2 regions of the Glutamicibacter sp. NPDC088483 genome follow, and region 1 is predicted to be linked to the other one. Evidence: riboswitches for the same ligand, from Rfam matches in the RefSeq annotation. Region 1 holds a riboswitch; the other holds the start of a gene.

Evidence for each region. Region 1 has a riboswitch for glycine ahead of gcvP (aminomethyl-transferring glycine dehydrogenase). Riboswitches for the same ligand answer to the same signal wherever they lie in the genome.
Region 2: linked by a shared signal. The riboswitch ahead of cycA (D-serine/D-alanine/glycine transporter) and the one ahead of gcvP (aminomethyl-transferring glycine dehydrogenase) in region 1 are both predicted to bind glycine.

Annotation. Positions count from the first base shown of each region.
Region 1 covers NZ_JBIVMP010000001.1:834,672-840,785, forward strand. The annotation lists gene gcvH (glycine cleavage system protein GcvH) at 1-302, opposite strand, end outside; gene gcvT (glycine cleavage system aminomethyltransferase GcvT) at 363-1,490, opposite strand; gene gcvP (aminomethyl-transferring glycine dehydrogenase) at 1,504-4,350, opposite strand; glycine riboswitch at 4,515-4,612, opposite strand; gene ACIP6G_RS04055 (SGNH/GDSL hydrolase family protein) at 4,715-5,503, opposite strand; gene ACIP6G_RS04060 (serine hydrolase domain-containing protein) at 5,539-6,114, opposite strand, start outside.
Region 2 covers NZ_JBIVMP010000003.1:128,043-134,156, reverse strand. The annotation lists gene ACIP6G_RS07405 (heavy metal translocating P-type ATPase) at 1-2,131, shown strand, start outside; glycine riboswitch at 2,360-2,458, shown strand; gene cycA (D-serine/D-alanine/glycine transporter) at 2,781-4,283, shown strand; gene ACIP6G_RS07395 (4a-hydroxytetrahydrobiopterin dehydratase) at 4,452-4,775, shown strand; gene ACIP6G_RS07390 (FUSC family protein) at 4,759-5,814, opposite strand; gene ACIP6G_RS07385 (MarR family transcriptional regulator) at 5,811-6,114, opposite strand, start outside.

The sequences.
Region 1 (6,114 bases):
AACAGCCAGCCGGCACCGTATGGGTCTTCGTTCAGGATGCCTGGGTTGTCCACTGCCTCGTCGTTGATGGCAACGATGGTGCCGGTCACTGGCGAGTACAGGTCGGAAACCGACTTGGTGGACTCGACTTCGCCACAGGTCTCGCCTGCGGTAACGGAGTCGCCGACCTCTGGCAGGTCGACGTAGACCACGTCGCCCAGGGCGTCGGCGGCAACCTGGGTGATGCCGATCTTTGCTGGGGACGATGCATCGATCCACTCGTGTTCGGCCGAGTAGCGCAATGACGAAAGAACTTTACTCACGGTATTTCCTCTCCCAAGGGAATTAGCGGGCGATTTGCTTAGCCCTACTGATGTTTAACGTTACTTGGCTCGGGTGTAGAACGGCAGTTCGACTACGACAAAAGGCAAAGTCTTACCACGCAGGTCTACCTCCAGCTCGGTTCCCACTGCACCGAATTCGGCGTCGACATAACCCAGTGCAACCGGGTAGCCCAGGGTTGGCGAAGGCTGGCCGGAGGTGATTTCACCGATGGTTGCGCCGTCCTTGACGATGGCGTAGCCGCCGCGGCCGGCGCGCTTGCCCAGGCCCTTGAGGCCGACGAGCTTGCGTGGCGGGGTCGCACCGCGCAACGCTTCCAGGGCTTCGCGGCCCACGAAGTCCTCTTCCTTCTTGAAGGAGACCACCGGACCGAATCCGGCATCGAACGGGGTGCGTTCCAGGGACAGCTCGTTGCCGTACAGAGGCATGCCGGCTTCAAGGCGCAGCGAGTCGCGGGCAGCCAAGCCGCAAGGAACCAGCTCGTGGTCCTTGCCGGCTTCAACACTCTTTTCCCAGAGTGCTGCCGCATCCTCGTTTTCGATGATCAGCTCGAAGCCGTCTTCGCCGGTGTAGCCGGTGCGGGCCAGCAGCACGTCGATGCCGCCGAGCACCACCTTCACCGCAGCGTAGTACTTCAGCTCGGTGACAGCCTGGGCGGTTGCCTCGTCGGCGGCCAGCTTGCGCACAATCGCCTCGGCGTTCGGTCCCTGGACGGCGATCAGCGACTGGCGGCCCGAAGCGTCGTCCACGACGACGTCGAAGCCGGCGGCGCGGGCAGCCAGCTCGGCGGCAACCACCGGGGCGTTGCCGGCGTTGGGCACGACGAGGAACTTCTCCTCTTCCAGGCGGTAGACGATCAGGTCATCGATGATCTTGCCCTCGGCGTCAAGTATCAGCGAGTACTTCGCCTTGCCGACCTTCATGATGCCCAGGTTCCCTGCCAGGGCGGTGTTCAGCGCCTTGCCGGCTTCCGGGCCGGAGAGGTAGACCTCGCCCATGTGGGACAGGTCGAACAGGCCAGCGGTGGAGCGCACGGCCTTGTGCTCAGCCAGTTCCGAACCGTACTTCAACGGCATGTCCCAGCCGCCGAAGTCGGTGAAGTTGGCGCCGAGAGCTTCGTGCTGCGCGTGCAGCGCGGTGTGCTTGAGTGCTTGGGTAGTCTCAGTCATCTCTAACTCTTCCTTAGTCTTCGAAGGCTTCGGGAGCCGGGCAGGAGCAGATCAGGTTGCGGTCGCCACCGGCGCCGTCGATGCGGCCCACGGTTGGGAAGTACTTGTCGAACTTCAGCGCCGGGACCGGGAAGGCCGCCTGCTCGACCGAGTACTTGCGGTCCCACTTGCTGTTGACCACAGCGGAGACCGTGTGCGGAGCGTTGCGCAATGGGGACTCCTCGATGCTGTAGGCACCGGAGAGGACCTCGTCCATTTCCTGGCGGATGGTGATCATCGCTTCAATGAAGCGCTCGATCTCGGCCAGGTCCTCGGATTCGGTGGGCTCCACCATCAGGGTGCCTGCCACAGGGAAGGACAGGGTCGGCGCGTGGAAACCGAAGTCGATCAGGCGCTTGGCCACGTCCTCGGCGGTGGCCCCGGTCTTGGCGGTCAGTTCGCGCAGGTCCAGGATGCACTCGTGGGCAACCAGGTCCTTGTTGCCGGTGAACAGTACCGGGAAGTGCTCGTTCAGGCGCTTGGCAATGTAGTTCGCGTTCAGGATCGCGTGCTTGGTGGCTTCGGTCAAGCCGTCCCCGCCCATCATCGCGATGTAGGCCCAGGAGATCGGCAGGACGCCGGCCGAGCCGAAAGCGGTCGCCACCACCGGCACGCCGTCACGCTCGGAGTAGGTGCCCGAAGCATCGCCTGGCAGGAATGGCAGCAGGTGCTCGCCAACGCCGATTGGGCCTACGCCTGGACCGCCACCGCCGTGCGGGATGCAGAAGGTCTTGTGCAGGTTCAGGTGCGACACGTCGCCGCCGAACTTGCCTGGCTGGGCCAAGCCAACCATGGCGTTCATGTTCGCGCCATCGATGTACACCTGGCCGCCGGCGGCGTGGACCTTGTCGCAGACCTCGCGCACGTCCGCGTCGTAGACGCCGTGGGTGGATGGGTAGGTGATCATGATGGCTGCAAGGACGTCCTTGTTGGCCTCGATCTTGGCATCCAGGTCATTCGCGTCGATGGTGCCATCGGCTGCGGTCTTCACGACCACCACGCGCATCCCGGCCAGCACTGCCGACGCGGCATTGGTGCCGTGGGCCGAAGCCGGAATCAGGCACAGATCGCGCTGGCCTTCGCCGCGCGAACGGTGGTAGTCCGAGATGGCCAGCAGGCCCGCGTATTCGCCCTGCGAGCCGGCGTTGGGCTGGATCGAAACGCCAGCGTAGCCGGTGATTGCGGTCAGGCGCCCTTCCAGGTCGGTGATCAGCTCGCGCCAGCCCTCGGTCTGCGCTGCAGGCGCGTAGGGGTGGATCGAGGCGAATTCCGGCCAGGTGATGGATTCCATTTCGGCGGCCGAGTTCAGCTTCATGGTGCACGAACCCAGCGGGATCATGGTGCGGTCCAGGGCCAGGTCGCGGTCCGAGAGCCGGCGCAGGTAGCGCATCATCTGGGTTTCGGAGGAGATGGTGTTGAAGATCGGGTGGGTCATGAAGTCGCTGGTGCGCACCTGCCCGGCCGGGATCTCGAAGCCTTCCGGAGCCGAGAGCTCTGCGCCGAAGACCTCAAGCAGGGTCTTGACTACGCCCGAGGTGGTGGCCTCGTCGGTGGAGATGCCCACCTGGGTCTCGCCCACCTTGCGCAGGTTGATGCCTGCTTCGATGGCCTTGGCAATGATGGCATCGGCGTTCTCGACGTTCACTACAACGGTGTCGAAGAAGGAGTCCGATGCCAGGGTGTAGCCGCCGGAAACCAGCGAGCTGGCGATGACCCGGGCGTGGTTGTTGGCGCGCGAGGCGATCTGCTTCAGGCCGGCTGGGCCGTGGTAGACGGCGTACATCGAAGCGCAGATGGCCAGCAGGGCCTGTGCGGTGCAGATGTTGGAGGTGGCCTTTTCGCGGCGGATGTGCTGCTCGCGGGTCTGCAGGGCCAAGCGGTAGGCAGGGACTCCGGCGTTATCGGCCGAAACGCCCACCAGGCGTCCTGGCATGGAGCGGGTCAGGCCATCGGCCACGGCCATGTAGGCAGCGTGCGGTCCGCCGAAGAACAGCGGCACGCCGAATCGCTGGGTGTTGCCCACGGCGATATCGGCACCCTGCTCGCCCGGAGGGGTGATCATGGTCAGGGCCAGCAGGTCGGCAATCACGGTAACCATGGCGCCGGCTTCCTTGGCGGCGGCGATGATCGCAGCGTGGTCCGCGATCGAGCCGTCGTTGCCAGGCTGCTGCAGGACAATGCCGGAGATCTCGCCCTCTGGCAAGCCTGCGGAAAGGTCGGCAACCTCGACTTCGAAGCCCAGTGCGTCAGCGCGGCCCTGCACGACCTTGAGGGTCTGCGGGAAGATGTTGGAGTCCAGCACGGTCTTGCCCTTGGACTTCTTCTTGTTGGCGCGGCGCATCATCAGCACGGCTTCGGCGGCAGCGGAGGATTCGTCCAGCAGCGACGCGTTGGCGATGGGCAGGCCGGTCAGGTCCATGACCATGGTCTGGAAGTTCAGCAGGGCTTCGAGGCGGCCCTGGGAGATTTCCGGCTGGTACGGGGTGTAAGCGGTGTACCAGGCTGGGTTTTCCACGATGTTGCGGCGGATCACAGCTGGGGTGATGGTGTCGTAGAAGCCCTGGCCGATCATCTGGGTCTTCATGACGTTCTTCGAGGCAAGCGCACGCAGGTGGGCTAGGGCTTCGGTTTCGCTCAGGGCGTCTGGGATATCCAGTGCGGAGTCCTGGCGGATGTCTGCCGGAACGGCGGTGTCGATCAGTTCTTCCAGGCTGTCGTAGCCCAGGGTCTGAAGCATGGTGGTGACGTCAGAAGGACGTGGGCCGATATGGCGTGAAACGAATTCAGTATTCGCTCGTGCCGAAGTCTGCGTGATGGTCATGGTGCTGGTATCTCCATGGGATCTGTCTTGGCGCATGCCAAAGGAAGGTCTTTTTACCTCCCCATCCCTGTTGCATAACCTGAGAGTTTTACGCATCCAGCAAACCAAGCCGGGCACTTGCACCTTCGGTGAACCGGAACGGGCCGGTTTCTTTCCAGAGTTGCCTCATGATGGCGGTACGGGTGCCTGAGAGTTTCCTGGGGAGGAATTGCTCCTACGGCGCCCGTCCATGGTGTGAACGGGACTCTCCCGCCATCCGTCTATGGCGCGCGCTGCCGGCCGGAGACCTGCAGCACACCACCATGTTACCTGCCCCGCCCCCAAGGTCAAACAGGAGCGGGGTCCGGAAAAGTCATAAATGCGTTCAGTTGGCGTCGGCAGTTAAACGGATGTAATCAGGATATTTCGCTGACAGGGAATCACCCGACGAGGTGCCGGTGATCCGGCGCTTGACCCACGGAGCCAAATGCTCCCTGGCCCAGCCCAATTCCTGCTTCAGCTTTTCGCCGCGCGAGTTCACGGCCAGTTCCGGCAGGGACGGCTGCTGGATCCTGGAGGACCAGTTTCCCTCGGTGATCCGATGGGTGCCGAGCACGTCAAGGACCTTCGAGGCCATCAGCGTGTGGCCCAGCTCGTTCATGTGCAGCCGATCCACCGCCCAGTAGCGCAGATCGGAGAATTCGCGCCACCGCCAGTAATCGGCGATCACCGCGCCGTACTCGTCCGCGATTTCGCGAACCTTCTCGTTGTAAATGGCCGTGCGCGGACGGGTCTTGGAGAACAACGGTGATTCCACGGTGTCGAAACCGGTGAACAGCACGACCGCGCTTCCGGCTTCGGCAAAGCGGCGCACCATGCCTTCATAGCCGCGCATCAGCGCATCCAGGTCCGCCTTCGGGCGCAGGATGTCATTGCCGCCGGCATAGATGGTGACCAGGTCCGGGGCCAGTGCGAGCGCCTGGTCCAGCTGCTGGTTGATCACCTGCCCGATCTTCTTGCCGCGCACCGCCAGGTTGGCGTATTCCCATTCGCCTTCGGCGCAGAGCACTTCCGAAACCCGGTCCGCCCAGCCGCGGACCTGGTTGGGCCGGGTCGGATCCACATCGCCAACGCCTTCGGTGAACGAGTCACCTAGTGCCACAAACTTCTTCACTTCGCTCCTGCTTCGTTCCATTCCCGATGGGTTTACTACGCGTTGCTGCCGGCAGCCTGGGCCGACATGTTCTTCTGCATGATCAGCTGGCGGGCCAGCTGGCTGAGCTTGACTCCGGTGGAGATCTCCTTGGCGCCTTCATTGCGCGAGGGGATGAATCCGAAGCCCAGCTGGTGGGCTGGATCAGCAAAGGCCAGCGAGGAGTTCGCACCGTCATGGCCGTAGGCGAAAATCGATCCGTAGTTGTTGCGCGCGGTGGCCTTCATGAACCCCAGGGCGAAGGCCTGCAGCAGTCCATTGGTCCGGTCATGGCCGTAGACCAGTTCGGTGGAAACCTGGGGCCAGGTGTCGGCGGTGAGGAATCCGCGGGTGGTGCCCAGTGCCGGCACTGCACCGAATGAAGCGGCATAGATTGCGGCCAGCCCTTGGGCATTGGCGACCGCGCCCATGGATGCGGGGCCCAGTTCGCGCACCTGAGGCGCGTTGGCCAGTTCGTGCCAGTTGTAGACCGGGCCGTTTTCCAGCGCGAAACCGGAGGCCGAGTTCACCGAAAGCCCGGCCGGGGAGAACGGATCGAAGAATTCCGGTGCGGCGTCAGCGCCCGGCAGTAC
Region 2 (6,114 bases), on a different contig from region 1:
CGCGACGGTGAACCTGCCCCTGGAAACCGCCAAGGTCCAGGTCCCAGCCGATGTCACCGATGAAGCACTGATCGATACGGTGCACGCCGCCGGCTATACCGCTTCCCTCAAGCGCCCACCCAAACCCGCCAGTTCGGATCACCAGGGACACGGGGAGCATGATCACGGCGGGCACGAGCACCTGGTGCCCAACCACCTGCTGCGCCGCCTGCTGGTCTCCGCGATCTTCACCATTCCGCTGTTCATCATTTCCATGATTCCCGCAGCGCAGTTCCCGCATTGGGGTTGGGTCGCCTTCGCGCTGGCCACTCCCGTGGTCTTCTACGGCGCCTGGCCTTTCCACAAGGCAGCGGCCGTCAACGCACGGCACCTGGCCTCGACCATGGACACTCTGGTTTCCCTCGGTGTGCTCGCGGCCTACTTCTTCTCTGCAGTGCAGCTGATCCTCGATCCGCAGCTGACCGCCCATATCGGCATGTCCATGTCCGAGCATGCGCTCTACTTTGAAACTGCCGGCGTCGTGGCCACTTTGCTGCTGCTGGGCCGTTTCCTGGAGCACCGCGCCAAGTCCTCGGCATCCGATGCGCTGAAGTCCTTGCTGAACCTGGGCGCCAAGGATGCAGTGGTGCTTCGCGACGGCGCGGAAGTGAAGATCCCTGCCGGGCAGGTGCAGGTCGGAGACCATTTCGTGGTGCGCCCCGGCGAGAAGATCGCTACTGACGGCGTGGTCATTGACGGCGCCAGCGCGGTAGACACCTCGCTGCTTACCGGCGAATCGGTCCCGCAGAAGGCCGGGCCCGGCGATGAAGTCACCGGCGCGACCTTGAATGCCTCGGGCCGGCTGGTGATCGAAGCTACCCGCGTTGGCGCGGACACCACCTTGGCCCAGATGGGCAAGCTGGTCTCCGAAGCCCAGTCGGGCAAGGCGCCCATTGCCCGCCTGGCTGACCGGATTTCCTCCGTCTTCGTACCGATCGTACTGGCCATTGCGCTGCTCACGTTCGTGATCTGGTTCTTTGCCAGCGGCGATCCCTACCAGGCGTTCACCGCTGCGGTCGCCGTGCTGGTCATCGCCTGCCCCTGCGCATTGGGCCTGGCGACCCCGATCGGCTTGCTGGTCGGTACCGGCCGCGGCGCGCAGCTGGGCATCCTGATCCGCGGCCCGCAGGTCCTGGAAGATACCCGCAAGCTGGACACCATCGTGCTGGACAAGACCGGCACCGTGACCACCGGGGTCATGGCCCATCAGGGCATCGAGGCCATCGACGGAGTCGATCCCGATGAGGTCCTGGCCTTGGCCGGTGCCGTGGAACACCATTCCGAGCATCCGATCGCCCAGGCCATCGCCAAGGCCGCAGTCGACTTGGGCCCGCTGCCCGAAGCCAGCGACTTCGATTCCGATCCGGGCGGCGGCGTGGTCGGCACGGTCAACGGGCATCGCGTTGCCGTAGGCCGCTTCAGCTGGCTCGAAGCCCAGGGCGCGTCCTTGGATGACTCCGCCAAGGCCATGCTCGCGGAAGCCGAGCAGGCCGGCGCGACCGCCATCCTGGTCGCGGTGGACCAGCAGTTCCAGGCAGTGATCTCGGTGGCGGACAAGATCAAGGACAGCTCCGCAAAAGCTATTTCCGAACTCCAGGAGCGCGGCCTGCGCGTGGTGCTGCTGACCGGCGACAACCAGTCGGTGGCTACCGAGGTTGCCGCCCAGGTAGGCATCAAGGCCGAGGACGTATTCGCCGGGGTCTTCCCTGCCGGCAAGGCCCAGGCGATCACCTCATTGCAAGAGCAGGGCAAGGTCGTGGCCATGGTGGGCGATGGCGTGAATGACGCGCCAGCACTGGCGCAGGCCGACCTCGGCATCGCCATGGGCTCGGGCACCGATGTGGCCATCGAAGCCGCGGACATCACCCTGATGGGTAACGACCTGCATCAGGTCACGCAGGCCATCGACCTGTCGGCCCGAACCCTGTCCACCATCAAGATGAACCTGTTCTGGGCTTTCGCCTACAACACTGCCGGCATTCCGATTGCGGCCCTGGGCTTGCTGAACCCGATGATCGCCGGAGCGGCCATGGCAGCCAGCTCGGTGCTGGTGGTACTGAACTCGCTGCGGCTGCGACGGTTCGGGAAGTAGCCCTCCGTACCTCCCCACGCGGGGCATCGGTTGAACCGATGCCCCGCTTTGCCGCATCCATGCCCTTGCTTCCCGAATCATTACGAAGCGGAGAATCCCCCATTTCGCCAGCCACTTTCCACGATTGGCGTGGCCAAGCGGTTATCCGGGGCCCGAAGTGTGAAATTGCGACTTGCACCACGTTCATTTTTCTGCGCATACTGTGATGGCAATCACCACATATGCCGTTGATGCGTGGCGGGAGAGATCCGCTCACACCATGGGCGGGCGCCGTAGGAGCAATTTCCTCCCCGGGAAACTCTCAGGCACCTGTACCGCTACGAACAGGCACCTCTGGAAAGCAGCCCAGGTTCGTCCGGGCTCACCGAAGGAGCAAGCTTCACCCAGTATTCGGGTGGAAGTGAAAACTCTCAGGTTGTAATACAGATTGGGGAGGGACCAAGAACAGTGCCGCACCGAGCGCACCGGTTTCGAGGTACCCCCCGTGGCTTACCTGGCTCCTGCTCCCTGCGCAGCTTGCTAGGCACGCCAGCTGGCCCCCTCCCTATCGGATGTGCTCATCGAAGCGAGTCCCTGTGCTCCAAGCCATGAAGGCTTGGAGGCAGGACACCTTCGGGGCGTCACGCCACACTCCTGGAAGGCAACCAGCATGAGTACCACCAGTTCTGATCCCACTCTCGAGCGCGGGCTCTCCAATCGTCACATCCAGCTGATCGCCATTGGCGGCGCTATCGGCACCGGCCTGTTCATGGGCTCGGGCAAGACCATTTCGGTCGCCGGCCCGTCGGTCATCTTCGTTTACATGATCATCGGCTTCATGCTCTTCTTCGTCATGCGCGCCATGGGCGAGCTGCTGCTGAGCAACCTCGAATACAAGACCTTCGCCGACTTCGCCGGGGACCTGCTGGGCCCGTGGGCGGCGTTCTTCACCGGCTGGACCTACTGGTTCTGCTGGGTAGTCACCGGCATTGCCGACGTGGTGGCCATCGCCCACTACGTCGCCTTCTGGTGGGGCGACCTTCCGCTGTGGATCCCGGCGCTGGGCTGCATCACACTGCTGCTGGTGCTGAACCTGGCCACCGTGAAGGCCTTCGGCGAAACCGAATTCTGGTTCGCGCTGATCAAGATCGTGGCCATCGGCGCGCTGATCGTGGTCGGCTTGGTCATGGTCATCACCGGCTTCGAGCACGACTCGGCCACCGCTTCCTTCTCCAACCTGTGGACCGAAGGCGGCATGTTCCCCACCGGCTTCATGGGCTTCGTCGCCGGCTTCCAGATTGCGGTGTTCGCGTTCGTGGGCATCGAGCTGGTTGGCACGACCGCGGCGGAAACCAAGGACCCCGAAAAGACGCTGCCCAAGGCGATCAATTCGATCCCCATCCGCATCCTCTTCTTCTACGTCGGAGCCTTGATCATCTTGATGACCGTGGAACCGTGGAACCTGTTCTCCGCCGAGCAGTCCCCGTTCGTGGGCATGTTCGCCCTGGCCGGCCTGGCCGGTGCGGCAGGCATCATCAACTTCGTGGTGCTCACCTCCGCGACCTCCAGCGCCAACTCGGGGATCTATTCGACCTCGCGCATGCTGCGCGGCCTGTCCATGGAAGGCGATGCGCCCCAGGGCTTCGCCAAGCTTTCCAACCGCAAGGTGCCGAAGAACGCACTGATGTTCTCCTGCATGTTCCTGCTGGCAGGCGTCGCATTGCTCTACAGCGGCGACTCGGTGATGGGTGCCTTCACCCTGGTCACCACCGTCTCGGCCCTGTGCTTCATGTTCGTGTGGACCATCATCCTGCTCAGCTACCTGGTCTTCCGCGCACGCCGCCCGCATCTTCATGATGCTTCGAAGTTCAAGGTGCCCGGCGGGGTTGTCATGCCCTACGTGGTACTCGGCTTCTTCGGCTTCATCCTGTGGGCACTAACCACCCAGGCCGATACCTTCAGCGCCCTGCTGATCACCCCGGCATGGTTCCTGATCCTGGGCGCAGGCTACCTGTACATCCGCCGCAACCCCCAGCACCAGGCACTGCGCGCCGCGCACCTGGCGAAGGTGGCGCACGAACGCTATGAGGCCGCCGCCTACCGCGATGCGAAGTCCTTCTCCAAGCTTGAAGCGCAAACCGCGGAGCAGGTTTCCGAGGATATCCACCAGTAGCCCGAGCACCTGACAGGTCTCTCGATCAGGCCCCGGCATCACCAGATGCCGGGGCCAAACTGCATAGTCGCTGGGATCGCTACCGCGATCGCCGGGGTCGATGCGATCATGGCGGCAGGCAGCAACCACTTGCACAGTCCGACCCGCTGCCGCTTGGAGGAGAGAACCATGGCATCAACCGGTCCGTTACCGCGCTTCGAATTCGATCAGAGGCTGGGTGCCTTGCCTGATTGGAAGCGTGATGACTTGGGTTTGCGGGCCGCTTACCGTTTCGATTGCGCGAGCACGGCCTTGCAGTTCATTGTCCAGGTAGGCCTGCGCGCCGAGCAGGACAACCGGCATCCGCACCTGGAGTGGCGGGTTTCCATCGTCGAGCTGCGCCTAGCGCATAACCAGCCCGAGCATCTGGGAGCACTGGATCTGGAATTAGCCCGCCATATCTCCATCGAGGCCGGCAAGCTCGAAGCGCAGGTGGTCACCGAGCACTGGTAGCCCCCGGCGTTCGGCCTTGGCGCCGGCGGGCTACCAGCAGCGAGATGGCGATGCTCTGCACCGCACCCACCAAGGCGCCCAGCGCCGTCATGGAGATGCGGTCGATGAGCAGGGACGCGGCCGGTTCAGGGCTGACCAGGTGGACCATGAGCAGTGCGGTGACCGTCATGAAGACCATCCCCACCGCATAGTTGCGCAGGATCACCAGCTCGATGACGAACTGCGAGGCCAGCGCAGCGGCCAGGATCACCCAGACCGGGGAATCGAAGGCGAAAACTATTGCGGTCAGCGCTACGCCAATGCAGTTGCCTGCGCAGCGCTGCAGCCCGCGGGCTACCCGCGCATAGGCATCAGCGCCGGTGACCGCGGCGATCGCGCCGAGACTGGCCCAGTACCAGTGGCCGTCGCTGAGCAGATGCCCTGCGATGCCCGCCAGCAGCACGCCCGAGCCCATTTGAAGCGACTGGGCCATGGCCATGGGCGAGGGCGCCCAGGCATATCCGGAGCGCAGGGTATGGAGCAGGTTGGCCTTGCGCATCGACAGGCCAAGCATCAGCAGCATGCTGAAGGCCATTGTTCCGCCGCCGGCCAGCAGCACCCCGGTGAAGCTTTGCGAACTGGCCGGGATGCCCAGGCAGGCGCCGCCGGCGAAGACCGCGAAGACCGGTCCCGGCGGCATCCAGCGCGCGGCATGGGAGACGTAGTTGGCGCCAAAACCAATGAATGCCAGCACTAGCACACGTACCGGGAACGGTGCCTCGATAAGCGAAAAACAGGTGCCCAGCAGCATTGCGGCCAGCTGCACGATGCCTGCCGAGAACTGCTGCCAGAAACGCGGCGCGTACGCGTCGAAACGGCCGAAGACCGCGCAGAAGGCGCCGAACGCTGCATACATTGCCCAGTCAAGGCGGCCAAGGCCGGCTAACAGGATCAGCGGCGCGGCCAGGCTGATCGTCGCCTTGGCTGCCGGGATGAGCGACGGGCGGTGCGGGGCCACGACGACGCTGCGCTGCACTATTTCTTCCAGGTGGCGCTTCACTGGCGTGCCTCGCCGTCTTGCGTAGCGACCAGCTGCAGCAAGGCGCGCAGCTGCTCCCGCTGCGGCTCATCCAATGCGCCGAAGACCTTAGCTTCGTTATGCGAGGCAGCCTCCATTGCCCGGGCAGCGAATTTCCGGCCCTCGGGAGTCAGCGTGATGACGTTGCGGCGGCGGTCTTCCGGATCAACTTCGCGTTCCAGGATCCCACGGCTCGACAGCTGATCGAGGTAGGCCACCAGATGGCCGCGGTTCACATTCGAGCGATCTGCCAAGTCTTTCTGGAAGAGGCCGCCGAACTCC